3 regions of the Nitrobacter sp. TKz-YC02 genome follow, and region 1 is predicted to be linked to each of the others. Evidence: predicted binding sites of a transcription regulator. Region 1 holds the regulator's gene; each other region holds the start of a gene.
The links. Region 1 encodes LexA, which represses DNA repair genes until DNA is damaged. Its sites were predicted from a motif close to TGTTCNNNNTGTGTTCNG; they were not measured.

Region 1 (11,150 bases):
CGTTCGGCCGTAGCTTCCCCTTTGCGGCTTTTCACAAACCCTTTCTTTTCAAGACTATCGAGTGTCGAATAAATCGTCGCCATCGGCATCTCTTTGTCGAGACGCTTCGATAGGTCCTCGAAAATTGACACGCCGTACGCTTCTCCATTTTTTCGCATAACCGCGATCATCACTGCCTTTTCGCTGTCTTTCAGATGCGTTTCCATTTTTCCATTTGCCTTCTGGTCACTTGATCACTTTCAAAACGTTTCACATTCACACATTCAAACCAGAACAGGTATCTTCCAATATAAAGAATAAATCGGTGAATGCAATGTTCCAGAACCTGGAAAATATTCAGATCTGGGCGAGCGGGATTGACCGCTACCACCTCGCCCTCAGCCCCGCTCCGGCGGGGTTTTCTTTCGGGCCGTTCCAGCAACCTTATGCCAGTGGGGTGCTTAGCTATGGGGGCGTTCAGGGACGACGCCTCTCGGCGAAGGGCGCCCCGGCATTTGCAGGCTGCCGGGACCGTCCTAAGCCGGTTATCCCAGTCTTTTGTAAGAAAAAGCCGCCCATTGGCGGCGGCCTTACTTAAATCCGATCAACAGAAAAAGCGATCCGGTCAGAATAGCGGTGCCGCCGGCAACAATGGCGAGCATGATTTTCTGGGGGAAAGAAATTGTCTGCAGTTCGGGATTTGGTTTACCCACGAGCGTCTCAAAATCCATATGCGCGCTCCCTGAAACGGGCGGGAGCGGTTCTCATCACCGATAGAAGCCTAGGATAGAAGCCTAGGTGTTTGGTCCCGGCATTTTCTGGAGCGGGTTTAGTTTGAATCGCTTCGGTTCGCTTGTCCAGCATTTACAGATGAACTCGTAAGGCGTGAGGCCTTTGAGGGTTTTCAGCCTTCGACCGAAATTGTAAGCGTCGACGAAATCAGCGAGATGGCGTCGCAGTTGGTAGTGGCTGTCGTAGTGATAGCGTTTGACGGTGGCTTCCTTGATAGTGCGGTTCATTCGCTCGACCTGACCATTGGTCCACGGATGATTGATTTTGGTGAAGCGATGCTCGATGCCGTTCTCGCGGCATCGCATGTCGAACATGTGTGTCATGTAGCGGGCGGTTGGGCCATCGGCGTAGCGTGGCGCGAAACGGAACTGAATGCCGTTGTCCGTCAGGATCGTGTGAATCTTGTAAGGAACGGCGGCAATCAACGCGACCAGGAAGTCTGAGGCGGCCACACGGTTGGCGCTCTCGACCAACTGCACGAACGCGAATTTGCTCGTGCGATCGATAGCGACGAACAGATAGAGTTTGCCTTCGGCCGTCTGCACTTCGGCGATGTCGATGTGAAAGAAGCCTATCGGATAAGACTTGAACTTCTTCTTTGGTGGTCTGTCGCCCGCAACCTCGGGTAACCGACTGATCCCGTGCCGTTGCAAGCAACGATGTAATGACGAGCGCGTCAGGTGCGGGATCGTCGCTTGCAAGGCGTAGAGGCAATCATCGAGCGGCAGTAACGTATGCCGACGGAAGGCGACGACGATCGCCTCGTCCTCGACGGAAAGAACCGTCGACTTTGGCTCTTTAGGGCCGGTCGGCAAATCGCTGACCGACGAGCGCTGCTTCCACTTGGCGACCGTCTTCTGGTTTATCCCATAGCGCTTGGCCAGTGCCCTCAGGCTCTCTTGACTATGTTGTATCGCTCGACGGACCGCCTCTGTCGTTGTGGCGCTCCCGTGCAGAATTTGGCCCATAGCGCATCCTTCCATTCCAAGGAAAAGACTGCACCATCAAAGTCCGGGATCAAACACCCTAGGTCTGCTCGGTGTGGCTGTTAACTTTTAGAACTGGATTTGGTTTCAAAAATCGCACTCGGCAAAGTAGGCCACTCCTAAAATCAAATTAGGCCACTGAGGTCGGAAACAGGCCCGTACCTATTTATGAGGTGGTAACTGACCATCTAGCCAGTCTTGCTCGTCGGCAAGCGCGTGCCAAGCGTCCTGCATTCGTCTGTAGCGGTTCTTCGACGGTAAATCCTTCGCCTCATCGGCTAGTTCGCCGCAGTTGCGAGCCTTCGCACAACGCCGAGATGTGGACGAACACGTCCTAACCGCCGCTGTCGGGCTGAAGGATAGAAAGCGGGCTTGGCTCGCTCTATGAAGGCGCCAAAGTGTCTTTCGAAGTGGTGGCGAACCGCGGCAAGGAAAGCGCTGGGAACCTTCGGGGCGGCTGATCGTTGACCCAGTGAGCCGAGCCGGATGTACGCTTGCTCTCGATGTGAATGGTCCGGGCAATGCTTCGGGCCATTTGCTTTTCCGAGTTGCCCTATCCCTTGATGACTTCGAAATAGCAATAGCCCTTAACAGCTATGTCTAACCTTGCGTCGGAATGAACCGTGGAGCTCTCGCGCTCGCTGATCAAGACCCAATCTTTTGCCGGAAACTGGGGAGGCAGCTTAGCGCCAGGTCTGATTGCCAAGCGTACCGAGGGGCGGCTCTTGTTGCGGTAAACGTCAAAAGACTTTTTAGGCGTCACACCCATCCACCAAAAATATGGGTGGGCCGGATAACGTTCACTAGCATCCGTCCTTAACGTTACCGGCTACGTAAGATTCGGCTAGTTACGTAAGGCCGAGAGAGGCGGAGTGTCTTGGAAAGCGCGAGCCCGCCGGCGAGGGGCGCGCCGACGGGCTGCAGGGGGTTGAACGAAGGAACGTGGGGGGCGTTTCTCCGTCTCCTGGACAACGCACGGACGGGAAGGGCGTTCCTTGCGAATCTTTGGCCGGCACAAAAAAGACCCGCCAGTTTCCCGGCGGATCAAGTCACCCATTGGAGTGCAGACGGGCTGCTCAGCCGTCCTGGGCGGGGTTAATGCCTACGGGAAATGGCTCCAGTCAGACCAAACTGTGTGCAAAAAGCCCGCTGAACATGGCGAGATGGAGGACATCACCCAACGCGCTCAAAAAGGCCCGCCGGAGTTGGAGGAACAGCGGGCCAATTCGGGTTCGGGACGAAAGGTGCGGTAATCCCGTCCCAGCCGAACAATGCGTGGGCGCGCAAGAGCATTCCTAACCGCCTTTCAGTCTCGCTTCGGCGGCGTGGTGGCACCAGCCTCACGGGCCAGCCGCTCGGCTTTAAGACGCTCGCGGTTTTTGGCGAACGCCTCGGTTGCCTTCTCATGCTCAGCCATTGCCACTCTCGCATCGGCTGCCCGAAGCTCTTTACGAGCTTTCTTCTCCTCTTTCGAAACCGGCTCAGCACGTTCGAATTTATAAGGGGCCTTCATTTCATTTGCCCTTCTTCAGGGTGTCGAGCAGCCATCCGGGAGCTTCAAGTTGGATCCATTGCTCGGCCTGATGCTGGTCACCAAAGCCAGTCACGCATTCCCGACGACCATCCAGCCACTGCACAATGACGCAGTAACTAGGCCGACTTCGTCTTTCTCAACGGTGAATGTGTAGTCATCCATGGCGGCCGCACTCCCGTTATTTGGGGCCCTTTGCCTTCAGCCCGATCTCGACGAGGCGGCGGATGGCTATCGGTCTGCTTAGAGTGTCCGACTGCTTCTTGATCCATGCATCGATGGCGGCCAATTCACCAGGTGGCAGGCGAAGCCCAATCTGTGGCGCCCCCTTGCCCTCGCTGCCCTCATACAGTGCAGGTCTACCGCGCTTCTTTTTACTGCTACCAGTTTTTGTTGACTTTGCCATAAAAACTGATACCAGAATATGCAAGCCGGGGCAAGGCGGCTACCTTGCACCCGGCTCTAACCCCAGCGAGAAAAGGGCTTCTTCGCCATGGCTGATTCACGACATACCACGAAACCCTCCGCAGCACCTCACAGAGGCCACTCACAGACGACTTCAGACGACCCCGTCGTTGCCATAGCCCGTGATATTCAGCGCCTCTGGGATGCTCACGCAGGCGCGGAAGTCGAAAAGTCCAATGCCCAGATTTCCGACGGCATGATTCTTAGCGAGCGATGCACCCAGCTAACCGAATGGCGGAGCTCGCTGGAGCTTGTCGGCACGTACACGGTTGCTTCCTCGATGCCAGGTGCGGTGATCCAGATAGCGTGGGCCATGCACGAACTCCGCTCATTAGCGGACACGCTGGAGGGCTGTCAGGCCGGCGAGAGCGAACCCTGTCTCAATGACTATGTCGACCGGATCAGGCGACTTGTGAAATCGGCCGCGGACGTGATGGTCGCTGACCTTGGCAAAGATTATGAGCCAATCCGGCCGATCGTCGAGACCTATGCACACCTCGGCGATCGCGGCCCGAACTGGCTCACACACAAGGTCGATAAATGGGCCGATCAGGCGGAGGTCGAACGAGCGAGCGCATAGCCGATCCCCGATGACGTGATCCCGACCGAGTCGAAAGCCCGCCGGTCCGCCGGCGGGTTTTCCTTGCATTCCTCGCCTGGGCGAGCTCCGGGAACCAGATCGAGCAATTGGAGTTATGGTTGCCGGACGGGTCCGCCTTCTAGCGCCGTCCACGCAGGCCAGTCGGTCATGCCTGGTTTGTGATCTGGGTTCTTAAATCGTTGTGGAGATACTTACGTGGCTACAGGCACAGTGAAGTGGTTCAACGGGCAAAAGGGTTTTGGATTCATTCAGCCCGACGACGGTGGCAAGGACGTGTTTGTTCATATCTCGGCCGTCGAGAAGGCTGGGCTTTCGAACCTCAACGAGGGTCAGAAGGTCAGCTATGAAGTTGTCGCGAACCGCGGCAAGGAATCGGCAGAGAACCTGCGCGTTTGAAGAAAGACCGCCGGTCACGCCGGCGGCCCTATTTGCCCTCAGGCTTGCCGGTAAGGAAAGACCGATGTCGCTGTCTTCAGCCAAAAACTACGCGCTTCGTGCAGCGCGATCGCAGGATCACAAAGAGGCGGCAGAGCTTTTGTCCAAGGCAATCTTGGAACTCGCCGCGTCGATCGAAGCCACCGACGCGAAGATCAAGAAGCTGAACAAATCGGGTTGATGTCTTTGCGTCAGGCCCGCCGGTTCGCCGGCGGCTTAACGATTGCTATTTTTCGATCGCTTCTAGGAAGCGTACGCGCCAAAGCGCCTCGAAGGATTCGTCCTGAATTAAAGAATCGTCCTGCATTGAAGCCTGTGCGTCCAGGAGAGTGTAATTTGCTGGAAGCCCGTTTGGTTTTCGGTAGGATTGCGCGTCGGCCAGCAGTTTCTTCAGCTTTGTATTCTCGTCGGTCAAAACCCTAAGCTGAGCGGCTTCGGACAGACCACCGCATTCCGTTTTGCGCGCTTGTGTCGTTCGGGTCGGCGACCAGTACAACATTGATTTCGACAACATCGGTTTGCCCGCATACCAGCATTTTCGGCTGTCTATGAGCCGATAGGACCAATGCGATCGCGCGTTTGGCGGTCGTTCTGTAACGCATTGGGTTGCCTGCGCAGGCATTGCCGATAAGAAGAATGCAGGTGGCGAAATTCCGACTATGGAAGCCGCGAGAACAAGCAATTGAAATCTTTTCATTTTGAGCACCACGCAACAAATGAAAATAAAAAGACACAATAACAGCAGCTTAGCTGATAAAATTAGTCGTAATTTAGGCAGTTTTCCACAGGCTGTGCACAGGGTTATCCCAAGCCGCTCACGCGCAGGAAATTTTGGAGCGCGCTAAATCTGAAAGCCGCGGTAGCGGCCCAGTCCCCGGGAGCCACGCGTGCAATGCTTTTCCATCGGACGGTCCCCGCTGGTCTCTCGGCGAGCGATTTTCGTTTTGAATCTCTTTAACGCTTGTCCGCTATGTCTCGCGCGTCTTGCCGCGATACCGGAGCAATTCATGCAGACGTTCGAAACAACAGAATTCATTGAAGCAAGGCGTTTTCGCTTTGCCCAGCTCAGCGGAAGGCAAGCGAGCGTGACCCTGTCCGGCCTGACCGTGGCTGGAATTGTTCACTCCGTCCTGGAGGATGTGTCGAGCACGCCGAAAAAGTGGATTATCAAAATCGCATCGCGATAGGCAGCCGTTCGTCCCGCGAAGAATCCTGTGCTTCGAACGCCGCCGCGTAAGCTGTAGGCTCCTAGCGCTATTGTGGGTAGTCTTGTGGGGTTTAAGACTGGCATTTTTATAATATAAGTATTTCAATAAGTTATATTGTATTCGTGCGGCTGCAGCCGCCGCTTACGCCTGTGCGGCCCGGAAGCTATGACTTCGCCCGCGATATGTATTTCCATGGCATTGGCGCGTCCGGCTTCGTCATGGGCGCCATCAAGACCGTGAGCTCTCCGCATGGTGGTGGGCTCGCGTTGCGCTATGCCGCGCTGATGCAGGAACTGCGCGACGCCATCGACGCCCGTATCCGTCTTGTTCTCAGTGACGACTCGCGAGCCATTGCCACCGCGCTCCTGACCGGACGGCGCGACGCCATCACGGCGCCGGTGAATGAGGCGATGTTCATTTCGGGGCTGGGCCATGTGCTTTCGATTTCCGGCTATCACATGGCCGTCGTCGCTGGCGTGGTCTTCTTCGCGGTGCGTGCGCTATTGGCGCTTGTCCCGGCGCTGACGGCGACGTTCCCGATTAAGAAGTGGTCGGCGGCAGCGGCGCTCGTAGCAGCCGCTTTTTATCTTCTGCTGTCGGGCGCCGAGGTCGCGACCCAACGCTCGTTCTTTATGACGGCGGTGGTGCTGATTGCGATAATGGTGGACAGGCGCGCCATTACGTTTCGCACACTCGCGGTCGCTGCGATGATCGTGCTTGTGATCGCACCGGAGTCATTGATCCACCCGAGCTTTCAAATGTCGTTCGCGGCGACGCTCGGGTTGGTGGCGCTGGTTCAGGTCGGGATGCCGAAGATGCTTGCAACCCCCGATCACTCGCCGACGGCGAGGGCCGCTCTGTGGGGTGGACGCGAAATCGCTATGCTGGCGCTGGCGTCACTCGTGGCCGGACTCGCGACCACGCCGTATGTCGCGTTCCATTTCCATCGGGTGACGCCATACGGCATGGTTGCGAACCTGCTGGCGATGCCGGTGATCTCGGCGCTGGTGATGCCGGCCGGGCTTCTCGGACTTGCGGCCATGCCGTTTGGCTTCGACGGCGTGTTCTGGCGGCTGATGGACTTTGGCATCGAATGGATGGTCGCTGTGGCTCAATGGGTAGCGGCGCTTCCGGGCGCCGTCGGTCATACGGCTGCTTTTGGAACGGGGCCGCTGCTCGCGGCGACTGCGGGCATCATTCTGCTGGGACTGTTGAGAACGCGGCTGCGCTGGAGCGGCGCAGCTGTGGTCGGGCTGGCGATCATGTGGTCACTTGCGGTGACGCCGCCGGATATCTTGATCTCCGCGGAAGGCCGCAACGTCGCCGTGAGGGGCGGGGACGGCCGGCTGCGTCTCATCAGCACGAGTAAGGACCCTTTCACGGTCAGGGAATGGCTCGCCGCCGACGGGGATGGGCGTGGGTCTGCCGACCCTACGTTGGCGGAGGGCGTCTCATGCGACGATGAGGGCTGCGTGGTCAAGATGAGTGGAGGTGGACTTGTCGCGCTTACGCGGCGTCCGGAGGCGATGCAGGATGATTGCGCTCGGGCCGAGCTCATGTTGACGCCGTGGCAGGCTCCGGAGGGGTGCCCTGCGCAAGTGATCGATCAAAACAGGCTGCGGCGTGAAGGCGCTCTTGCCTTGTGGCGAACTCCAAGTGCTTCAAGATCTGGTGCTTCAAGATCCGACTTTGCTGTTGATGCCGTACGTCCTGTCGGCGTCGATCGTCCCTGGTCATCCGCTGCCGTCGATGAACTGTCGGCACAGCTGCAATCAAAACCAGAGCCCCCGGCCGACGCCACGCCGGCGCCCGAGGATCTCCAGCCGGACGATTGAACGGTTCGTCCACGGTCGGAGTTTTTCGCTCCTGATGAAATCAATACTTGCGGTAAATGCCGATCAGTCTGCCCTGGATCTGGACCCGATTGGGCGGAAGTATGCGAACTTCGTAAGCCGTGTTCGCCGGCTCCAGCGCGATCGAAGCGCCGCGACGGCGGAAGCGTTTCAACGTCGCCTCCTCGTCGTCGATCAGCGCAACGACGATGTCGCCGGTATCAGCGGTCTGGTTCCGCTGGATCAACGCAAGATCGCCATCGAGAATTCCGGCATCGACCATGGAATCGCCGCGTACCTCAAGCGCGTAGTGTTCGCCGGTACCAAGCATGTCGGGCGGCACGCTGACGGTGTGGCTGCAGGTCTGCAACGCTTCGATCGGCGTGCCGGCTGCAATCCGTCCCATCACCGGAACGGCGACCGGACGTTCCGCATCGTCGACGACAGTGCCGCCGCTGCTGCGGCGGACTTTGCCCAGATTGCCTTCGATGACGCTCGGTGTGAAACCGCGACGGCCGCCGCCGCTGGCGGCGAGTTCGGGCAGCTTGATAACTTCGATGGCGCGGGCGCGGTTGGGCAGACGGCGGATGAATCCTCGTTCTTCCAGCGCGGTAATCAGGCGATGGATGCCGGACTTCGAGCGCAGGTCGAGCGCGTCCTTCATTTCATCGAACGAGGGCGGCACGCCGGATTCTTTCAGCCGTTCGTTGATAAAACGCAGGAGTTCATACTGTTTGCGCGTGAGCATCCCGACCCAGTCCCTGGTTGATGGGATTCCTGCCAACTAGGGGACATCGGGCCTGCAGCCCTTATAACCCCGCAGCACGAACCTCGAAACAAATCATGAACATACACTATATGTTCGATATGTGTTCCGCAACCCTTTAATTTAAGGTCAACAAAGCGACGTTTTATGACAGCGAAAGCTTAATGATGGCGCAGGGCTCGCCTTTGCTTGCAGCCGGCGCAAATGGCGTGCGGATTACGAGAGCCTCTGCCGCAGCGAGTTTCCCCATCAGCGAGCTGTCCTGATGCCCGATCGGCGTCGCGATCGGCAGGCCGTCCGTCGAGGGCGTGAGCCGGGCGCGCAGATAATCCTGCCTAGCTTGATTGGCGCTAACATCGCTTCCGAGCAGCGCCGGTTCGATGCAGTGGTGCACATCTTCACGCCCCGATAGCGCACGAATCAGCGGTACCATGAACAGAAACGCGCAGATGTAGGACGAGACGGGATTGCCGGGGAGGCCGATCACCCGCATCGGGCCTAGACGTCCGTGCATCATCGGCTTGCCAGGCCGCAGTGCGATCCGCCAGAACGCAATCTCCACGCCTTCCGCCTCCAGCGCACGCTTGACGAAGTCATGGTCGCCGACCGACGCGCCGCCGGTCGTAACCAGAATGTCGGCGCCACTCTCGCGGGCGCGGCGGATCGCGGCGGTTGTGGCATCCATTGTGTCGGCGGCGATACCGAGGTCGATCGCCTCGGCGCCTTCGCCTCGGGCGAGTGCGCGAAGCGCATAACCATTGGATAGGATGATCTGGCCCGGACCGGGCGTCGCGCCCGGCAAGACCAGTTCGTCGCCCGTGGCGAGCATCGCTATTGTGGGACGGCGATGCACCGGCAGGTCTGGATAGTTCATGCCGGCAGCAAGGGAAAGATGGCGGTCGGTGAGATGGCTGCTGGCCCGGATCAGGACGTCGCCCTCACGAAAGTCCACGCCGGCAGGACGAATGTTCTTTCCGGGAGCAGTGGCTTCCTTGACGATGACGTGGTTGCCGTCGCGTTCGGTGTCTTCCTGGATCACGACTGTATCGGCGCTGTCCGGCACTACGCCGCCGGTGAAAATCCGCAAGGCCTCGCCAGTTTGCAGCGCGCGCTCGAGCGGTCGTCCCGCGGCGATCTCACCGATCACCTGTAGCCGTGCTGGAATTGTCGCAATGTCCGCTGCGCGCACTGCATAGCCGTCCATCGCCGACATTGCGACCGGCGGCTGAGTCCGGCGCGAGGGGAGATCGCGCGCCAACACCCGGCGATGCGCGGCTTCGAGAGCCACGGGTTCCTCCGGGAGCGGTTCGACTCCGGCAAGAACGGCCGCAAGGGCGTCGGCTACCGTCATCAGGGGCATGGCCATTCTCCTAGAGCATTTTCCGGCCGTGCGATCAGCCGTAAGAAAATCCCCTCAATCAATAACTTGCGCGTATTCCGATCGAAAAACCGGTATCCATTTTGCGGAATACGCGCTAGGCGCGATGCGCCTGGCGGACGCGTCAAACATCTACCGAACTCGCGGCTCGCATACAACGGTACTAAGAGCCAAAATGCCGCTTAACGACGCGTTCGCGCGGCGGCTATGGTTCTGAGGCGGTATCCGTCACAAGATAGTGGCCAGACTTGCCACCCTTTTTCTCGACGAGGTGAATGCCCTCGATCCGAACGCCGCGTTCCACGGCCTTGATCATGTCGTAGATCGTCAGGCAGGCGACGGATACCGCCGTGAGGGCTTCCATCTCTACTCCGGTCGGGCCGGAGACTTTGACGCTTGCGCGGACGCGGCAGCCCGGAATTTTCTTGTCGGCCTCGATATCGAGTGTGACCTTCGATAGCGCCAGGGGATGGCAGAGTGGGATCAAATCCGAAGTGCGCTTGGCCGCCATGATGCCGGCGATGCGCGCGGTGCCAAGCACGTCGCCCTTCTTGGCGTTGCCGCTTTCAATCAAGTCGAGCGTCGCCTTGGTCATGACGACCTGACCCTCGGCGACGGCGACACGCTCGGTTGCGGGCTTTGCCGAGACATCGACCATCCGCGCCTCGCCTTTGACGTCGATGTGGGTGAGGGCGGGTTTGTGTTTCCCGGCGGTCTTGTTTTTCTTGTCTGCCATATCAATCAAATCCTGAGCTGTTTTCTTCCCTCACTCACAAGGGAGAGGCTAGACGCCTGCGTGAGTTTCGTGATGCCTAGAACGGCAATATGTAGTTCATAATCGCCGTTTGTCGCAGCAGAACTTTGCGAATGATATGGGCTGGCTTTACGCGATCAGTGAAGATGGCGGCTGTGCCGGTGGTGCCGGCGGGAAGGCTCGCTGCAAGCCTAGCGTCATCAAGCTTAACGCGCACGACGAAGGGAGCCGCTTCAATCTGCTTTGGCTGGACGGCGAGGCCCGATGTTTGTACCTGGCCGGTGGCGATCGCCTGAAGGACGCTTTCGACCCTCGCGGGGAAAATTTGGCCCGGCAGAAACTTGAACGTAACTTCGACCTCCTGTCCGGGCGCTACATATCGCGCGTCATTTTGTGCCAGTTCGACACCGACTAGAGTGTCGG
Region 2 (9,015 bases), 310 kb from region 1:
TGTAGCTGACCGCGAGTTCGCGGAACACGTAGTCGAGGATCGAGGTCGCATACTTGATCGAGTCGTTGCCCTGCACCGGTCCTGCCGGCTCGAAGCGAGTGAACGTGAAGGCGTCGACATATTCCTCCAGCGGCACGCCGTATTGCAGACCGAGCGAAACCGCGATGGCGAAGTTGTTGATGAAGGAGCGTAGCGCCGCGCCTTCCTTGTGCATGTCGATGAAGATCTCGCCCAGGCGGCCGTCGTCATATTCGCCGGTGCGCAAGTAGACCTTGTGCCCACCGACGACAGCCTTTTGAGTGTAGCCTTTGCGGCGGTCCGGCATCTTCTCGCGCTCGCGCAGCACGACGATGCGCTCCACCAATTTCTCGACGACCTTCTCCGCCACCTGCGTGGCGCGCGCGGCCATCGGCTTGTCCATCAGCACCTCGATCGCGTCGTCGTCACCGTCGTCATCGGCGATGAGCTGCGAGTTGAGCGGCTGGGACAGTTTCGATCCGTCGCGATAGAGCGCATTGGCCTTCAGCGCGAGCTTCCACGACAGCAGGTAGGCCGATTTGCAGTCCTCTACCGTGGCGTCGTTCGGCATGTTGATGGTTTTCGAGATCGCACCGGAGATGAACGGCTGCGAAGCCGCCATCATGCGGATGTGGCTTTCGACCGAGAGATAACGCTTGCCGATTTTGCCGCAGGGATTGGCGCAATCGAACACCGGATAGTGTTCGGCCCTGAGGTGCGGCGCGCCTTCCACCGTCATCGCACCGCAGATGTGCACGTTGGCGGCTTCAATTTCGCGCCTGCTGAAACCGATCGCCGTGAGCAGGTCGAAGGCTGGCGAGGCGAGGGCGTCAGTATCGACGCCGAGCGTGTCACGAATGAAGTCTTCGCCAAACGTCCATTTATTAAAGGCGAACTTGATGTCGAACGCGGTCGGCAGCGCCTTTTCCACCTTCGCGATGGCGTCGTCGGTGAAACCCTTGGCCTTCAGGGTGGAGACGTTGATGCCCGGCGCGTTGGACAGCGAGCCGTGACCGACCGCATAGGCCTCGATCTCGGCGATTTCGCTCTCGCGATAGCCGAGCGCGCGCAGCGCCTCCGGTACCGCGCGGTTGATGATCTTCCAGTAGCCGCCGCCCGCGAGCTTCTTAAATTTCACCAGCGCGAAATCAGGCTCGATGCCGGTGGTATCGCAGTCCATGACCAGACCGATGGTGCCGGTCGGCGCCACCACGGTGACCTGCGCGTTGCGATAGCCGTGCTGTTCGCCGAGCGCGAGCGCATCGTCCCACGCCCTGGTCGCGTGGGCGATCAGATCCGCTTGCGGGCAGGAGGCATGGTCGAGCGGCACCGGGTTCACCGCGAGCGCTTCATAGCCGTTGGATTGACCGTGCGCAGCGCGGCGATGATTGCGGATCACGCGCAGCATGTGGCCGGCGTTCTTCTTGTGGCCGGGAAAGACACCGAGTTCGCCGGCCATCTCGGCGGAGGTCTTGTAGGCGATGCCGGTCATGATCGCGGTCAGCGCGCCGCACAGCGCGCGGCCTTCCTTCGAGTCGTAGGACAGGCCCATCGTCATCAGGAGGCCGCCGATGTTGGCGAAGCCGAGACCCAGCGTGCGGAATTCGTAAGACAGCTCCGCGATCGCCTTGGACGGGAACTGCGCCATCAGCACCGAGATTTCCAGCACAACCGTCCAGAGACGAACGGTGTGCTCATAGGCATCGACATCGAACTGCTTCGAGGCGGTGTCGTGGAACGTCATCAGGTTGGCGGAGGCGAGGTTGCAGGCGGTATCGTCGAGAAACATGTATTCCGAGCACGGATTCGATGCACGGATATCGCCGGATGCCTTGCAGGTGTGCCAGTCGTTCATCGTGGTGTTGAAGTGCAGGCCAGGATCGGCCGACGCCCAGGCGGCGAAGCCGATCTTTTCCCAGAGCTCGCGCGCCTTCAGCGTCTTCGTCACTTTTCCGGTGGTGCGGCCGATCAGATTCCAGTCGCCGTCGGTCTCGACCGCGCGCAGGAAGTTGTCCTTCAGCGACACCGAGTTGTTGGAATTCTGGCCGGAGACAGTGAGATAGGCCTCCGAATCCCAGTCGGTGTCAAAGACCGGGAAGTCGATCTCCTTGTAACCTTGTCGCGCGAACTGAATGACGCGCTTGATGTAGTTGTCAGGGACCAACGCGCGGCGGGCGAGCTTGATCTCACGGCGCAGTGCCGGGTTCTTCTCCGGCACGAAGCAATCGTCACCCGAGCCCTCGCAGTTGACGCAGGCGCGCATCACCGCCTTGAGGTGCTTTTGGTTGATCCTGGAGCCGGTGACGAGAGCGGCGACCTTCTGCTCCTCCTTCACCTTCCAATCAATATACTGCTCGATGTCCGGATGATCGGCATCGACCACCACCATCTTGGCGGCGCGGCGCGTGGTGCCGCCGCTCTTGATGGCGCCCGCGGCGCGGTCGCCGATCTTGAGGAAACTCATCAGGCCGCTGGAGCGGCCGCCGCCCGAGAGACGTTCGCCTTCACCGCGCAGGCGCGAGAAGTTGGAGCCTGTGCCAGAGCCGTATTTAAACAGGCGCGCCTCGCGCACCCACAGGTCCATAATGCCGCCTTCGTTGACGAGGTCGTCCTCGATGCCCTGGATGAAGCAGGCATGCGGCTGCGGATGCTCGTATGACGACTTCGACTTGGTCAGCTTGCCGGTCTTGAAGTCGACGTAGTAGTGGCCCTGGCCGGGGCCGTCGATGCCATACGCCCAGTGCAGGCCGGTGTTGAACCACTGCGGCGAGTTCGGCGCCACCATCTGGCGCGCCAGCATGTAGCGTAGTTCGTCGTTGAAGGCCCGCGCGTCCTCTTCAGAGGTGAAGTAACCGCCCTTCCAGCCCCAATAGGTCCAGCATCCACTGAGCCGATCGAACACCTGCTTGGCCGAGGTTTCACCGACGATGCGTTCGTTCTCGGGGAGGGTGCCGAGCGCTTCTGTATCAGGGACCGAACGCCACAGCCACGAAGGGACCGTTTCCTCCTCGACCTTCTTGAGGCGCGCCGCGACGCCGGCTTTCCTGAAATATTTCTGCGCCAGCACATCGGAAGCGACCTGCGACCACGGTTCCGGCACCTCCACATTCTCGAGGCGAAACACCACGGAGCCATCCGGATTACGGATCTCGCTCGTGGTCAGCCGGAAATCGATCCCGGCATAGGGTGATTGACCGTCCCTGGTATAGCGCCGTTCGAATCGCATTGTTTCGTGCCCCGTAACTGTCCGTCACCGCTTCGGCGGCGTTGGCGGTTTCCATTCGCGGACTCTTGCACCCGCAGTTCGGCCAGTGGTTCCGGCCCTGTTTGGAAGTCCGATTCCGACCAGAGGACCTGCGGCCCGTGGCAATCTCGGACTCAACGCCTCACATCCTCATTTGCGCCAGTTTCGATCTGGTTTTTGGTGTTCCTGATACCTTGGCTCAGAGCAGACACGTCCACGCTCCGCTGCCCAAACCGGCGGACGAAGTGCCCATTCTGGAACCTTTCAGGAGCGACCGGCGGAACCCAAAACATACTCGCGCCAACCGAAATCTAAATTAGGACGACTCCCTTGCGCACGTCAAGGACTAGTGCAGATTCTTGAATCAAATACTAAATATGGTGGAAAGAGGGGAAAACCAAGGGTCGAATCAAGCCTTGGATGTCTTCAAGTATCGGTGAGTGTTCACGGATTCCGAAACGAAAAAGTCTCTGATGTCGCCCCACCGACGAATTTCGCCCGCTGTTCACAAGGCAGCTATTTATTGCACGCGAGGGATTGCCTAAGGTGCGACTCGCGCTCCGCGTAGCAGAAAGCGGAAGATAAAAGAAAAAGGAGCGGTGTTTTGGCACCGCTCCTGGATAAGGCCCATGAAGGGGGCAAGCTAGTTACGGACAGCGATGGCGTTTGCCGTCGCGGCCCAAATAGGTTCCGGAACGCACATCGTATGATTTGAATCGCTGCTGGCAGTAGGAAGCGTCCCTGCCACTGCCGTTGCTTTGGACCGCGGTGGGACCATCATCGTAATACCCGTCATCCCCGTAGTAAGGGGAGCCGTAGTAGGGCGATGAGTACGAGTAATAAGGCGATCCCCAACCACCGCCCCAACCCCAACCTCCACCCCAACCCCACGGGCCGCCCAGCAAGCCGCCACCAATAAAGCCGGGATAAAACCCGCCACCCCAGCCCCAACCACGACGCCAGCCAATGCCGCCGCCTCGCCAGCCTCCACCCATGCCCATGTGATGCCCGCCGCGCCAGCCGCCACCGCCCATGTGTCGGCCACCTCCGCCCATGCCAATGTGTCCGCCGCCACCACCGCCGCCGCCGCCGGCGAATCCTTGGGCCTTTGTTCCCAATCCCTGTGCATAGCTTGGCGACGCAATGGCCAGTGGTGCTGCAACCGCCAGGACGGCCGCCACCAGTACTGGTTTGAAGCTAAACATATTCGCAACTCCATGTCGGATTTCAAAAATCTCACGAACAAAACGTGGCGATAGGTGGCGAGTTCCGCAACGGGGCTTTTGGAAATGTTCCATCTCCGGAACGGGCATCCATCACAACAAAAAATACTGAAAAAATATCGTTTCAGATCATATGATAAGAATAAATCCTTATAGATGAGTTTATCGTTCACAAGTTTGCGTCTCGTGCGTCATTCAGCCGCTTCGCTCGCGTTATGTCGCTTCGGCTTTCCTGCCTTCTTCAGCACCGGCTTCAAAAAATTTCCGGTATGACTGCGCGGCGCTTTCACAATGTCTTCCGGTGGTCCCCAGGCAACGATCTCGCCGCCACCGTCCCCACCATCGGGGCCAAGGTCGATCACCCAATCCGCGGTCTTGATGACTTCAAGATTGTGTTCGATCACCACAACTGTATTGCCCTGCGCGACCAGCTCGTGCAGCACTTCAAGAAGCTTCTTTACGTCATGGAAGTGCAAGCCAGTTGTCGGCTCGTCCAGAATGTAGAGTGTGCGGCCGGTTGCGCGTTTCGACAGTTCCTTGGCGAGTTTGACGCGCTGCGCCTCACCGCCAGACAACGTGGTGGCCTGTTGCCCCACATGAATGTAGTCGAGGCCGACGCGATGCAGCGTCTTGAAGGTTTCGCGCACGCGCGGTACCGCCTTGAAAAATTCGGCCGCTTCCTCGACCGTCATGTCAAGCACGTCGGAAATCGACTTGCCTTTGAATACCACCTCGAGCGTCTCGCGATTGTAGCGCTTGCCCTTGCAGGTGTCGCAGGTGACATAAACATCGGGCAGGAAGTGCATCTCGATCTTGATGACTCCATCGCCCTGGCAAGCCTCGCAGCGCCCACCTTTGACGTTGAAGGAGAAACGGCCTGGCGCATAACCGCGGGCCTTGGCTTCGGGCAGACCGGCGAACCACTCACGGATCGGCGTAAAGGCGCCGGTGTAGGTCGCGGGATTCGAGCGCGGTGTGCGCCCGATTGGCGACTGGTCGATGTCGATGATCTTGTCGATGTGCTCCAGACCCTCGATGCGGTCGTGGGGCGCGGGGGGATCGCTCGCATTATTCAGTTTCCGCGCAATCGCCTTGTAAAGCGTGTCGATCAGCAGTGTCGACTTCCCGCCACCGGAAACACCCGTGATGCAGGTGAACAGACCGAGCGGAACTTCCGCCGTGACGTTCTTGAGGTTGTTGCCGCGTGCGTTGACCACCTTGATGGTGCGGCGATGGTTCGGCGGGCGCCGATCCGGCACCTCGACTGCCAGTTCGCCGGTGAGATACTTGCCGGTCAGCGACTTCGGGTTGCGCATGATATCGGCCGGCGTGCCCTGCGCGACGATATGGCCGCCGTGAACGCCGGCGCCGGGTCCGATATCGAGCACATGGTCGGCGAGGCGGATGGCATCCTCATCGTGCTCTACGACGATCACCGTATTGCCGAGATTTCGTAGCCGCTTCAGAGTTTCAAGCAAGCGGGCGTTGTCGCGCTGGTGCAAGCCGATGGAAGGCTCGTCCAGCACATACAGTACGCCGGTCAGGCCTGAACCGATCTGCGAAGCAAGCCGAATGCGCTGGCTCTCGCCGCCGGACAGCGTGCCGGACGCGCGTGACAGCGTAAGATAACTAAGGCCAACGTCGAGCAGAAACGACAGTCGCTCGCGGATCTCCTTGAGTACGCGGCCGGCAATTTCGTTCTGCTGCGCCGAGAGCACTGTCGGAACGGTCTCGAACCATTCGCCGGCAAGACGAACCGACAGTTCGCTGATCTCGCCGACGTGCTTGCCCCCGATTTTGACGCACAGTGCCTCCTGCTTGAGCCGATAGCCCTTGCAGGAATCGCACGGCACGTCGGAGAAATATTTTCCAAGCTCCTCGCGCGCCCATTCGCTTTCGGTTTCGCGATAACGACGATCGATGTTGGGAATGATGCCTTCGAATGGTTTCCTGGTTTCGTAGGAGCGCACGCCGTCTTCATAGGAGAACTTGATCTCACTGTCGCCAGAGCCATGCAAAAGCGCGGCCTGCGTCTTCTTCGGCAAGTCCTTCCATTTGGTATCCAGAGCGAATTTGTAAAATTTGCCGAGCGCGGTGAGGGTCTGCAAGTAATACGGTGACGACGATTTCGCCCACGGCGCGATCGCGCCTTTGCGCAGCGTCAATTCCCTGTTCGGGATGACGAGATCTTCATCGACGTGCTGCTCGATACCGAGACCACCGCATTTCGGGCAGGCGCCATAGGGATTATTGAACGAGAACAGCCGCGGCTCGATCTCAGGAAGTGTGAAGCCGGACACGGGGCACGCGAACTTTTCCGAGAACAGGATGCGTTCAGGACCGCTCTTGTCGTGGATCTTCGCGATTTTCTTCTTTTCGTCCTCTCCGGCGAGAGGTGAAGGAGGCGCGTCCGCATATTCGATCACCGCCAGCCCCTCTGCGAGCTTCAAGGCAGTCTCGAATGACTCAGCCAGCCGCTGGCCCAGGTCCGGCCTTACAACGATGCGGTCGACTACCACGTCGATATCGTGCGGAAACTTTTTATCCAGAGTGGGAGCATCGGCGAGTTCGTAAAAAGCGCCGTCGATCTTGACGCGCTGAAAACCCTTTTTGAGATACTCCGCCAGTTCTTTTCGATACTCGCCCTTTCTGCCGCGAACGACCGGCGCCAGCAGATAGAGCCGCGTGCCATCGGGCAGCGCCAATACCCGGTCGACCATCTGCGACACCGTCTGGCTTTCGATCGGCAGGCCGGTTGCGGGCGAATAGGGCACGCCGACGCGCGCCCACAATAGCCGCATGTAATCGTAGATCTCGGTCACGGTCCCCACGGTCGAGCGTGGATTCTTCGAAGTCGTTTTCTGCTCGATGGAGATCGCCGGCGATAGCCCGTCGATCTGATCGACGTCGGGCTTCTGCATCATCTCGAGAAACTGACGCGCGTAAGCCGACAGGGACTCGACATAGCGGCGCTGACCCTCGGCATAGATGGTGTCGAACGCCAGCGAGGACTTGCCAGAGCCGGAGAGGCCGGTGAACACCACGAGCTTGTCGCGTGGGATTTCCAGATCGACATTCTTGAGATTGTGTTCGCGAGCGCCACGAATCGTGATGGCGCGACTCGCGGGACTCAATTGTTGCCGCTTCGCCTTGATGACTTCGTCCATGATAGGTTTTTCCGGGTGCAGAAGCCGCACCGCGTTTAGGCGCGCCGCGCCGACCAATCCCCGGAGAGGCGCTATCTGTGGCAGTCTATGGAACGTAGATAGAACAGCGGGCAATTTCCAGAGGGCGTCAGCGATCATCCCCGATTTCGTCGGGAGAAGCAGGACGGCTTATCAGTATGCAGCCGTTCGCGGGGTTGCCTGCGGCCCGTGCCTCAAACAAAAAGGCCGGCAAAAGCCGGCCTTTCAAGTTTTCCAAGAACGTCGGATCAGATGCGATCAGTACCGTGCGATGGCTGGGCCACCCCAGCGGTAGTTGATGCGCGCCGTGACGAGGTCCACGTCCTGGCTGATATTGTCGGTTCCAAACAGCGTACCGGCGGCCCCGGCAACGCCATTGTTGATGAAGGTAAGTCTGTTGCCGCCCATAAAGATGTGGTCGTACTCGATTCCGAGCGACCAGTTTGGCGCAAACCCATATTCGAGGCCGACGCCGACCGTAGCGCCCCAGTCGGTGTTGTTGACGTTGTTGGTCACTTGAACGCCGGTTGCGGTAGCAAGGCTCCGGTATCGGTTAGACGTCACGGCAGCGCCGCCCTTCACGTAAAGCAACGTGGCATCCCAGGCGTAACCGATCTGGCCGGTGAACAGGCCGAATGCACCCAGATGGCTGTCGTTGGTGAAGGCGGGGAAGGCGAGGCTGGCACGGCGGCCACTGATATCAGCCCAGTTACCCTGAGCTTCCAGGCCGAACACCCAATTGCTGGTCTGCCAGCGATAGCCGATCTGGCCACCAGCCGTGCCGCCGGTTGCGTCATGGCAACCTTCACTTGCCACGGCAGCACCTGCGGGCGTTGTGAAGTTCCAGCAATTCCTGCTCGATCCCCAGCCGCCGTTCGCGCCGATGTAAAAGCCGCTCCAGTCGTAAATCGCGGCCACCATCGGAGGAGCCTTCGTATATGGACGCGGGGCGAGGTCAGCCGCAGTGGCAGGCGCGGTACCAAGGCCAATGGCGAGAGCACCGACGGCCCCAATCAGAAACTTGTTCATTTCAATCCCCGGATTTTGGCTTAGTTTCAACAACTAAGCGCGAACGCTGGTAGTTACCCCGAAATTTGTGAATCAGTTATACCTTCCGACGCAGCAAATTGCCGTCTCTCAAATGCAACACTCTGGGTCAAATTGTTTGTCCAGCGGGCGGAGGTATCTCGGTGAGCGGTCCGCGCGGACTTTCCGTTTTATCTCTTGTTTATCTCTTGAGAACAAATAAAGAACGGTGTACTTCGATCCGTGGATAACCCGGCGATTAGCCTCTCGGCGCGGCGAGGGGAGTGTAGGCTGCTTGAACGCCGTCACGGCTCGATTT
Region 3 (11,150 bases), 1.6 Mb from region 1:
CTGGGCGCCGACCAGATCAACACCCTGGCAGCGCAGACCGGCCTGTCCCGGCAAGAGTTGCTCGTCGGCTTGAGTCAGCACCTGCCCGAGGTCGTGAACCATCTGACGCCCGACGGGCGCCTTCCGACCGAGAATGAGCTATCACGGATGCTTTGATGAAATTGCCTACCCACTACAGGATCAGCCTCCTGAACCGGCCGATCGCGCGGAGACTTCAATGTCACGATATCATTCTGAGGAAGGACTTTCATCATGAGCGGCATTCTCTGGATCATTCTGGTCGGCTTTATCGCCGGCGTTATCGCAAAGTTCTTATCGCCCGGCCCGAACAATCCGAGCGGATTCATCCTCACCACGGCGCTCGGCATTGGCGGTGCGTTCCTAGCCACCTTCATCGGGCAGTCAATCGGTCACTACAGCCCCGATCAGGGCGCAGGCTTCATCACCTCAACCATCGGTGCGATTGTGGTGCTGTTCATCTGGAACAGGTTGGTCGCGCGCGGCGCGATTTCCGGTCCTGGATCGAAATAGCAACCTCGTCCTCGGGTAACGTCTTGAGGCGCGGTCAGGCCACGGCCAAGCCTTCTGGCATGTGCAATATTCTGCTCGGATTGGTGGTCTGTGGAATGTTGTTCAGCGCAGCGCCGACACTCGCCGACGGTTGCCAACCGGTCATTCAGAATGACGGCGTCGTGAACGCCGTCATTGACCCGCGGACGCTCCGTCTCGATGATGGCCGTGAGGTGCGCCTCGCAGGCGTCGAAGTGGTCGCGGGGGAGGCCGCCAATCGCCAGCCAGCACTCGCAGGGCTGATCGGTCGGCGCGTGACCCTGCGCGGAGAGCGCGACGATCCGGATCGCTATGGCCGGCAAACCGCCTTCATATATCTTGGGCCATCCGCCAGTTCGGTCCAAAGCGATCTTCTGGCACGCGGCGACGCACTTGTGTCTGCCGACGTCACCGACAGGGCGTGCGCGGCGGAACTTACGGCTGCGGAAACGGCGGCGCGACAGGCCCGACGTGGAACCTGGGCAGAATCGTCCGTGGTCAAAAACGCCGAACGTCCGGGCGATATTTTGGCGCGTATTGGACAGTTCACCATCGTGGAAGGCTACGTCCGGTCTGTCAGGCAGGCCGGCGGCACTATATATCTCAACTTCGGCCCACGCTGGACACGAGACTTTGCTGCGACTATTTCAAGGCGCATACTGCCATCCTTCGAGGCGGCAGGCGTAGTGCCGACGTCTTTCGAGCATCGGCGGGTTCGGGGTCCGCGGCTGGGTCGAACGGCGGGGAGGACCGCGGATTGAGGTGCTCCGGGTTGGGCAGATCGAAGTGGCCGGCGACTAGAGGGCTCGGTGTTCTGCCGGAGCCAACCGGGCCTACGCTGGACATACAAGATGCGGCGGTCGAGTGTCAGCATTTGCCGTCAGATTTGCTGACAGATTGCGACTTCTGAAATCGAAACTTCAGTCCGAGGGAGACGTTGCGACCATGACGGCGAGCCCAGTATGGCGCGGGACAGGAGTGAGCCGCCTTTTGGCTGCGCCTGTCGTGCTGCTCTGCGCGGCGCTTGCCCTCAGTGGATGCGGCGACATGACCCGGTTCCAGACCGACTCTCCCTCATCCGTCAAACCGATAAAGCCCGCGCGGGCCGCGACCCATACTCCAGCGTCCGACCGCGAGCACGAGCGCATCCTCGCCTCTTACGGCGGAGCGTATGACGATCCCAAACTCGAAGCGCTGATCAACAAAACGGTCGAGCGGCTTGTGGCGGCGTCCGAGCGGCCCGACCTCACCTACAAGGTCACGATCCTCAATTCAGGCGCGGTGAACGCCTTCGCGCTGCCAACCGGCCAGCTTTACGTGACACGCGGCCTGATGGCGCTGGCCAACGACACCTCGGAATTGTCCTCGGTGCTGTCGCACGAGATGGCGCATGTTCTGGCCAAGCACGCCACCATCCGCGAAGACCAGGCGCGGCAGGCCGCCCTCGTCAGCCACGTCGTCACCGAAATGGGGACCGACCCGGATCTGACGGCGCTGGCGCTCGCCAAATCCAAGCTGACGCTCGCAAGCTTTTCGCGCACCCAGGAATTCGAAGCCGACGGCATCGGCGTCGGGATTTCCGCGCGGGCCCATTTTGACCCTTATGGCGCAGCGCGCTTCCTGACGGCAATGGAACGCAATGCGGCGCTCAAGGCCGGCAAGCCCTCGTTGGACCCGCGCTCGCAGGACTTCCTGTCGTCGCATCCCGCAACGCCAGAGCGCGTCCAGAACGCACAGGTCAATGCGCGGCAATACAGTGCTCCCGCGCAAGGCGAACGAGACCGCGAGACTTACCTCGACGCGATCGACAACGTTGTCTACGGCGAGGATCCGAGTGAGGGGTTCGTTCGTGGCCGGCGTTTCCTGCATCCAAAGCTCGGCTTTACGTTTCAGGCGCCAGAAGGTTTCGTACTCGACAATACGGCTCAGGCAGTGATCGGCGTTCGCGAGGGCGGCAGTCAGGCCATGCGCTTCGACGTCGTCCGGGTGCCCGCGGAACAGAAGCTTACCGAGTATCTCAACTCCGGGTGGATGGAGAACGTCAACAAGGCATCGACCGAGGAACTAACTATCAACGGCTTTCCCGCGGCATCAGCGGTTGCCAGCGGCGAGGAATGGCAGTTCCGGATTTATGCCTTGCGCTTCGGCAGCGACGTCTATCGCTTCATTTTCGCCACCCGTCGTAAGACAACGGAAAGCGAACGCAACGCGCGTGAAACGGTCGCCTCCTTCCGCCGTCTGTCGCTGGACGAGATTCAGGCAGCACGACCGCTGCGAATCAAGGTGATCACCGTACAGCCGGGCGATACCGTGGAATCGCTGTCACACCGCATGGCAGGCGTCGATCATCCCGCCGAGCGTTTTCGCGTCGTCAATGGCCTCGATCCGCGCGCCCAAGTCAGTGTCCGCAGCCGAGTCAAGATCGTGGTGGAGTGACGCGAAGCACCGCGCATCAGGACAGGTTTAAACTAGCACGGAATCCCTTGACGCTTCGCTCGCGCTTGCGAGAGCCGTCCTCTCACTTCAGGCCGAAATCCGCCAAAGCCGGCTCGCGCAGGCAATTTCTCGCACTGACCTCTCCAACTTTTTAAACGCGCATTGCCAATCCGCAGGCGCAAGCGGAGTAAGGGTGCTTGAGAGCAAACGAAGATACGCGCTTGACGGAATCAGAACAGCACACAGCAAAAAGCCCGGCCTCTCGGCCGGGCTTTTTGTTTGTCTTGGTTCACCAGAACCCGGTTACGCAGCTTCGTCGGCAACCGCAGCATCATCGCCATCGGCTTCCATGTCGCCGTCGGCCTCGGCGTCCATCTCCGCCTTGGCACCGCGGCGGGGACTCTTGGCCAGTTGCCCCTCGATCTCCTTGACTGCTTCGGTCTCCGTGACGTGCTGAACGACCGCGATCTCGCGCGACAGACGATCAAGCGCGGCCTCGTAGAGCTGACGTTCGCTGTAGGACTGCTCGGGCTGAGATTCCGACCGATAGAGGTCGCGGACCACTTCGGCGATCGCAACAATGTCCCCGGAATTGATCTTCGCTTCATACTCCTGCGCCCGCCGCGACCACATGGTGCGTTTGATGCGCGCGCGGCCCTTCAAGGTTTCGAGCGCCCGCTTGACCAGACCAGGCTCGGACAGCTTACGCATGCCAACATTGGCAATCTTCGCCGTCGGCACCCGCAGTGTCATCTTGTCCTTGATGAAATTGATGACGAACAGTTCGAGCTTGGCTCCGGCAATCTCCTGTTCTTCGATCGCCAAAATCTGGCCGACACCATGCGCCGGATAGACCACAAACTCGTTGGTCTTGAACCCTTGGCGCTGGGTCAGAACCTTCTTCGGCTCCTCGACGTGTGCGGCAGCCCTTGCAACAGACTTCACTGCAGGCGTATTGACCGCAGGCTTATTGGCCATGGTTGCTTTTGCAGCGGACTTTACAGTCGGCTTGACAGAGGTCCTTGAACCTACCTTCGAAGCAGACGCGGTCTTCGAAGCAATCGTCTTCGAACCGGCTTTCGAAGCAGCGGTCTTCGAAGCAGCGGTCTTCGAAGCAGCGGTCTTAGCGGACATCCTGGCGGTCTTGCTTGGCATTTCGCCTCTTTTATTTCTTGAGGATTTTCCGGCCGAACCCTTGGCAGCCGTCGTTCGGGTGATCGGGGCAGCAGTCCGGGTACGAGCTTTTGCTGCACCGCGGTGAGGGGTAGAGGCCCTCGAGTTCGTTTTTTTATTTTTGTTGCGTGTTTTCTGTGACACAGCCTGCGCGCGGGTATTCCCACGCCTTCCTGGATGTTCACGCCAGAGCCCTTCCGGACCCATAAGCAGGTAAAAGCATCGTCGAATTCGAAAACCCGCTCAGTTTAGCACATTTTCTGCGAAAATCAATGATTTATGCTCGCCCGCCCGCACTCTGGCGGGACCTCCGGCGCTTCTGGTCGCAAAAAGGTAAATAGTGGCCAGTAAACGCCTGCCCAAAATCAGACGCGTAAAACACGCCGGAAAGACTCAGTCCCCTGCACCGGGATTTGAAGAAAAATATTTCTCAAATTTGCCATTCTGGCCCTCAAATTCCTTGGCGTCCGGCGGAGCCTCCTTCTTCTGCGTGATGTTTGGCCAGCTCTTGGCGTATTCGGCATTGACTTCAAGCCACTTCTCGAGCCCCGGCTCACTGTCCGGCTTTATCGCTTCGGCGGGGCATTCCGGTTCGCAAACACCGCAATCGATGCACTCATCCGGATGAATGACGAGCATGTTCTCGCCTTCGTAAAAGCAATCGACAGGGCAGACTTCAACGCAATCGGTATATTTGCATTTGATACAGGCATCGTTGACGACGTAAGTCATCCAAGGCTCCGGCACGCTCAGTTTTGCAGGCTGGGGTAGCGCAGGAATAGCACTGCCGCAAGCGGGGGAACCGCTCAACGGGCGTAAGTTATCCATGAACCGCGACTGAGGAACCGGATCGAAACGGACGACGACGGTCGCACGCGCGGGTGCAGCTGAATCACAATCTAGCCATCAGCTCCGCCGGAAACATCCGACATGTCGTCATAAAGGGTTCGTGCTGCGGTCGAACCGCCTCGCCGTTCGGCAAATCCCGTGACCTTAAGGATACGGATGCCTCGCTCCAGTCTGATCGTGAGCACGTCAGACATTTTGAGGGAGTGACCGGGGGATTTCTCCCGTATGCCGTTGACACGAACATGGCCGGCTTCGACCAGCGCAGCAGCTTGGGTACGGGCTTTGACCATCCGCGCATGCCACAACCATTTATCGAGACGCTGGCGCTCCAACACACCCGGTCACTCCAATCGCGAAACTACGCCGCTAGCATGTGTTCCGTAAAAGTAATTACCGGTTTTGCGATCAGAATACGCGCAAGTTATTGATTGAGAGCATCCGGATTCCACTCAGCCGGACATGCTCTCAGGACCGATCGTTCAATCCTTGCGGCCGGCAAGCTGCTCTTTGAGTGCGGCCAGTTTGGCAAACGGCGAGTTCGGATCTATCGACTGCTCGCGCTCGCGCGGCGCGCTGCTGGCGTAGGGACGATGCGAGGGTCCGGCGTCGGAGCGCCCCTCGCGACCGCCCTTGCGGGAACCCTGAACCCCACCCTTGTCCTGGTCCCTGTCCCGACCCTTGTCTTTGAAGCGCTCGCGCGGACGCCCCCCCTTGCCTTCACGCGATTCCCTCTCGTTCCCCGCGGGCGCGCTTTCGGCTGCCCCACCGGCAGACTGTCCACGCCGGCCTCGCCTATACCGCTCGCGCCCTTGCGCTCCCTCGGACGTCTCTTTGTCAGCGGTTGCCGGCTGCGGGCCATCCGGCCGCGCCTGTTGCCGGCGATGCCGATTGCGATCGTGGCGCGGACGCCGATCGACGGACCGACCGCCGGGCCGCCAGACCTCAATCATCGCCGGCGCGCCGTCCGCCTCAGCCGGTGTCGCAACATTCACGGCGATCTCGGCGGAGACCGCATCGCCTTCGATTGTGCTCCCGGCAACAACGGGCGCGGAATCAGTCGGCACACCATTGTTGATGGCCGCCTCGCCGGCGTTGGAAGCCGCCGAGGCCCCGACGGCTGAGAATGCCGCAGACGACTCCTCGGCAACTTCAGTCGCCGCTTCGACGGCCGTTGCCGCAACTCCGGATGAATCTGCATCCCCCGCAGTCTCCGGTTCAACAGGCCGGATATCGGCTGTATCCGCGCGGTCGGAAACAGGCTCCTGCCCCTCAAGCACGCCACCGATCGCAGCCGCTTGCTGCGACGCGCTTTCCGGTACTCCGCCAGAAACCGTTTCCGCGGTGATCCCCGTCACAGGACCACTCTCCGTCGCAGGTGGCGGTACCGGACACCGCTCCATGCGATAGCCGAGGGCGCTCAAGATGGAGGCGAAATCCTCACCAGCAGTGCCTGCGAGCGACGTCATGGCCTGCGTCACAACAAACCCGCGGCCATCGAATGCGCCGGCAGGCTTTTCGCCGGGCGCCCCTTCCCGCCAGGACAGCGCCGGGCGGATCAGGTCGGCAAGCCTTTCGAGAATATCGACGCGGACGGCGCGTCCGCCACATTGCCGATAGCCGAGGGCGCGATAGGCGTCGCGATCGAGCAGCTTGTCCGCCGGGAACGAAGTGCGGCCACTGCTTGCGAGATGCTGCGCGCTGGACAGCGCCGAAAGGTCGGCATTCTCCTGCTTCAGCGCCCACAACAGTGAGGCCAGCGACCGCGCAGCCGGCTTCAAAAGCAAGGGGAAATAGATATGGTAAGCGCCGAAACGCACCCCGTACTTGCGCAAGGACGAGCGCGACGGCTGATCGAGATCCTTTAGTTCCGCAGCGACCTTTTGCCGCTCCAGCACGCCGAGCGCCTCGATCAACTGGAAGGCAATGCCGCGTGCGATACCGGTGATATCCTCCGCTTTAGACAACTCGAATAGCGGCCCGAGAAGCTTCTCGATATGGGTTTTCAACCATAGGTCGAGCCTGGCTTGCACCGCCTCGCGCGGCGCTCCGGTCAGCCGCTCGTCGGAAATGATCCGCAGCCGCGGATGCAGCGCGTCGTCTGCAGCCACCAGTCGCGCCACCGCGTCTCCCGTCCAGCGAATGGTGCCATCCGAGGTCAGCACAAACTGGTCGTCCGCCGCCCCCGACAATTTCTCCGCGCGCGCCTCGATTTCGCCAGCTAGCGCCTTTTGCGCGATCGCCTGCAAGGCCTTGGCTTCGGAACCCGCCTCCGCCGCATCCGGCGCAAACGTAAATCCGTCAAGACGGCCGATCACATGGCCCTCAACGATCACCTCACCCGTCTTGCCGATTTCCGTATCCAACATCGTGTTTTCCCGCAGGCGGCGCATCAATACACTGGTCCGGCGGTCAACGAAACGCTCCGTAAGCCTTTGGTGCAGCGCATCGGACAATTTATTTTCGACCTCTCGCGAAATTGCCTGCCAGTGCCCGGGATCAGCCAGCCAGTCCGGGCGATTTGCCACGAAAGTCCAGGTCCGGATCTGCGCGATCCGTCCCGACAAGGTATCGATATCCCCGTCGGCACGATCGGCCTGCGCGACCTGGGCCGCGAACCAGTCGTCAGGAATCTTGCCTTCACGCATCAGAAAGCCAAACAGTGTCGTCACCAGTTCGGCGTGAGCCGCCGGCGCGATCTTGCGATAATCCGGGATTTGGCAAGCGTCCCACAGCCGCTCCACCGCAGCCGCGCTTTGCGCCATGGCGCGCACCTCGACGTCGCGCGCCGCGTGATCGAGCACCCGCAAATCTTCGGCGATCGGCGCGCGGGTCAGCGCCTCGTGCGAGGGAATCAGCGCCAGCGAGACTTGCAACCCGCCGAGCGAAGAAAAATCGAGATCGGAATTGCGCCACTGCAGCGTTCTGACGGCCTCAAAAGTGTGGTTCTGCAGCGCGTCCACGAGTTCGGGCTCGAACGGCGCACAGCGTCCGGTGGTGCCGAAGGTGCCGTTGCGAGTGGCGCGGCCGGCGCGGCCAGCAATCTGCGCGAACTCAGCCGGCGTGAGCCGGCGAAACTGGTAGCCGTCGTATTTACGGTCCGAAGCGAAGGCAACGTGATCGACGTCAAGATTGAGACCCATGCCGACCGCGTCGGTGGCGACCAGATAATCGACGTCACCGGATTGGAACATCGCAACCTGCGCATTACGGGTGCGCGGGCTAAGCGATCCCAACACCACCGCTGCCCCACCGTGTTGGCGTCGGATCAGTTCGGCAATGGCGTAAACCTCGTCCGCCGAGAAGGCGACGATCGCAGTGCGGCGAGGCTGCCGGGTGATCTTGCGGTCGCCGGCGAATTCAAGCTGGGATAGCCGCGGGCGCGTGACGATACTCGCGCCAGGCAAAAGCCGCTCGACGATCGGGCGCATGGTGGCTGCACCGAGCAGCAACGTCTCGTCGCGGCCACGCCGGCGTAGCAGGCGGTCGGTGAAAACATGGCCCCTTTCAAGGTCGGCCGCGATCTGGATTTCATCGATGGCGAGGAAAGACACGTCAAGATCGCGCGGCATCGCTTCGACGGTCGAGACCCAAAAGCGCGGGCGGGCCGGCTTGATCTTCTCCTCACCGGTGACCAGGGCGACGGAATCCGCCCCGGCGCGGTCGACAATCTTGTTGTAGATCTCGCGAGCGAGCAGTCGCAGCGGCAGGCCGATAATGCCGGAGGAATGCGCCAGCATCCGCTCGATGGCCAAATGGGTCTTGCCAGTGTTGGTCGGACCGAGCACTGCCGTCACGCCCGCGCCGGGCGCGCGACCGTTGCCGGGCGGAAATATCGAAGCTGAAAAGGCCATATTTTCCGAGGGCTTTTGCGGCGCTAGCGGAGCGGGAAGGCGAATGTCAAATCCAAAGCTCCACTGGAGGCTATTGGCCTGGCTCGATCGATCCCAACATTTGCGTAGGCACCCTGCTTGGAGGGGACGCAACCGCACCACGGGATCGGATGTGTTTCACAATGCGACGCATGCCGAGCCGCAGCTTAAGCTTTGGAACGAGTCCGGAACGAATCGCGCCCGAATCGCTGACTCCTGATCTATCTGGCTTCGTTCACCGCAACATCTCGTGTTTGAATGGACCTATGGAAACTAGATCAAGTTCTGCGCCGCTTAACAAGAGCAGCAATTTCTCTTCGTTTATGAATCCATGGACGCATGAATTCAACAGCAGGAGTCAACAGGATTCTCTTGAAACGAAACGACCTGTCGCCGGTCCCGCGCAGTGCCCACTCCTACCGGGTTTTAGCTGCCGTCTGCGGCGGTATGGCAGTCGTGTGGAACTCTGTCGCCTCCAGCTTGCCCGTGCCTAGCGGCGTTGGAATCGTCAGACGATAGGGTACGAGCACGCGTGTGCCGGCGATCGGCGCCAGCCAGACCTCCATATTGCGCTCGGCGGCAAGATATTTGATCGCGAAGCGGTCCGGGACGTAGCCAGCGATCGGCGAAAAAAAGATCGCACAGACCACGACCGGGCCTTGATAGCCTTTTCCCGACTTCACCATGTCCATGCGCTTGAAGTCGAGGCGCAGGTCGTAGCGCATGCGGCCGTCGAATATCCCGGTCGAGGCATGACAGGCGCTGGGGCCGAGCGGGTCGGTAGTGCCGGGAGCCCGCAGCAGCGTTGCGCTCATTGGATCGAACACACCGCGCTTGTGCGCATCGTTGACCGGAATGCGCTTGGGGTCGACCGGTGGGGTCGGCTCGATGACGAAATCCTTTACATTGCCGCCCGCCAGCGACATGCGAATGGTCTCGGATTTCTTGGAGGACGAGATGGTCGCAATATAGCTCGCGGGAATCAACGCGCCGTTGACGATGCGGCCCTGCGAGGAGCCCGTGCCGGTCCCGTGGGCAAGCGCCTTAAGAAGCCCCGTGGCGCCCCCGCTTGCCGCGGCCGAATACTGATCGTCGAGGATATCGACTGTCCAGGCGCCGGTGCCGACGAGAATCCCCGCCAAGGTGACGTCATAGCGAGCCTCAAGCTTGCCCTGCGCCGCCACCGGCGCCGCTACCGTCAACATCGCGGCAAACATGGCAAACGGCACGCCGGCCAGTTGCCAAATTGAACAAAGAATCCATCGGAGCAACGTCGTCCGGCATAAGCTCACAACGGGTGGCCCTGCATGTCTCCGTCTGGTCCCGAATATTCCAACAGACTTGGCTTTCCCAAGCCTGCAGACTATCGCCGGTTGTAACGACCGTTGAATCCTCATCTAAGCAGAAGCCACCGAGGGAACCCAGCCCGGCACATCTGCGAACACGTGAAAAAACAGGGTCGGCTCGGGATTACCGCTTCGGGCCCTGACAAATCTCGGCCTCCTCTGCAACACCGTGGTCGATGGCCATCCGTCGATACGGATTGCGCCCTTTATATGATGCAGGACACGATGCAGGCAACGCGCGCAGAAATCCGGCCGGAATAATGAGACGGATGGGGTTCATGAGCGCAAATAAGCCGAGTTCGGTCCCGACGCCTTGACGCCCTGCTGCTGTCCCCCTATACGTCCGGCGTTCCTAAAATGGACACGATTTCGAACCCCGAGCCCGCCTTGAAAGCAGATGCCGGGGACGACAGAGGATTTTCGTATGTCCCGGCGCTGCGAACTGACGGCCAAGGCTCCTTTGGTGGGCCACAGGGTCAGCCATTCCAACATCAAGACCAAGCGGCGCTTCCTGCCGAACTTGGTGAACGTCACCTTTGTGTCAGAAACTCTGGCTAGTTCGCTCCGGTTCCGGGTGTCGACCCATGCCCTGAGGAGCGTGGACCATCGCGGCGGTTTCGATGCCTTTTTATTGAAGGCGAAGGACTCAGAGCTTTCACCGAAAGCGGTCGAGATCAAGCGCCAGATCCAAAAGAAGCAGACCGCCAAGGCCAGCTAGAGCCTTTCCGCTTCTGACGGAATCAGAAGCGAGGCTCATGATTTTAATCTAACGTGTTTCTTCACGCGAACAGGTCATAATCCTCAGGTCAAGCCCGAGGACATGCTTCGCTCGGAAACGCCTCTAGTAGCAGCAGCTCCGATTGTCCGCCTCGAGCGCTGACCTTCCCACCGCTTCAATTCTCGACCAGCGTGAACTGCATTAGCAGCG

Region 2: the regulator LexA is predicted to act here: its motif matches at 7,741-7,758, upstream of uvrA (excinuclease ABC subunit UvrA).
Region 3: the regulator LexA is predicted to act here: its motif matches at 9,052-9,069, upstream of ACM561_RS02275 (helicase-related protein).

What each region holds. Positions count from the first base shown of each region.
Region 1 covers NZ_CP180728.1:2,047,614-2,058,763, reverse strand. The annotation lists gene ACM561_RS09750 (PadR family transcriptional regulator) at 1-206, opposite strand, end outside; gene ACM561_RS09745 (hypothetical protein) at 570-710, opposite strand; gene ACM561_RS09740 (IS481 family transposase) at 774-1,739, opposite strand; gene ACM561_RS09735 (hypothetical protein) at 3,064-3,270, opposite strand; gene ACM561_RS09730 (hypothetical protein) at 3,782-4,333, shown strand; gene ACM561_RS09725 (cold-shock protein) at 4,550-4,750, shown strand; gene ACM561_RS09720 (hypothetical protein) at 4,815-4,970, shown strand; gene ACM561_RS09715 (hypothetical protein) at 5,016-5,486, opposite strand; gene ACM561_RS09710 (hypothetical protein) at 5,797-5,976, shown strand; partial or broken gene ACM561_RS09705 (ComEC/Rec2 family competence protein) at 6,123-7,832, shown strand; gene lexA (transcriptional repressor LexA) at 7,873-8,577, opposite strand; gene glp (gephyrin-like molybdotransferase Glp) at 8,741-9,955, opposite strand; gene moaC (cyclic pyranopterin monophosphate synthase MoaC) at 10,179-10,709, opposite strand; gene ACM561_RS09685 (HlyD family secretion protein) at 10,786-11,150, opposite strand, start outside.
Region 2 covers NZ_CP180728.1:1,739,724-1,748,738, reverse strand. The annotation lists gene ACM561_RS08265 (vitamin B12-dependent ribonucleotide reductase) at 1-3,244, opposite strand, end outside; gene ACM561_RS08260 (BA14K family protein) at 3,910-4,467, opposite strand; gene uvrA (excinuclease ABC subunit UvrA) at 4,677-7,652, opposite strand; gene ACM561_RS08250 (outer membrane protein) at 7,929-8,699, opposite strand.
Region 3 covers NZ_CP180728.1:478,821-489,970, reverse strand. The annotation lists gene ACM561_RS02310 (YidB family protein) at 1-156, shown strand, start outside; gene ACM561_RS02305 (GlsB/YeaQ/YmgE family stress response membrane protein) at 253-531, shown strand; gene ACM561_RS02300 (thermonuclease family protein) at 591-1,310, shown strand; gene ACM561_RS02295 (M48 family metalloprotease) at 1,495-2,985, shown strand; gene ACM561_RS02290 (CarD family transcriptional regulator) at 3,289-4,140, opposite strand; gene fdxA (ferredoxin FdxA) at 4,552-4,890, opposite strand; gene ACM561_RS02280 (RNA-binding S4 domain-containing protein) at 5,058-5,339, opposite strand; gene ACM561_RS02275 (helicase-related protein) at 5,487-8,858, opposite strand; gene ACM561_RS02270 (DUF3108 domain-containing protein) at 9,293-10,093, opposite strand; gene rpmB (50S ribosomal protein L28) at 10,647-10,940, shown strand; gene ACM561_RS02260 (esterase-like activity of phytase family protein) at 11,116-11,150, opposite strand, start outside.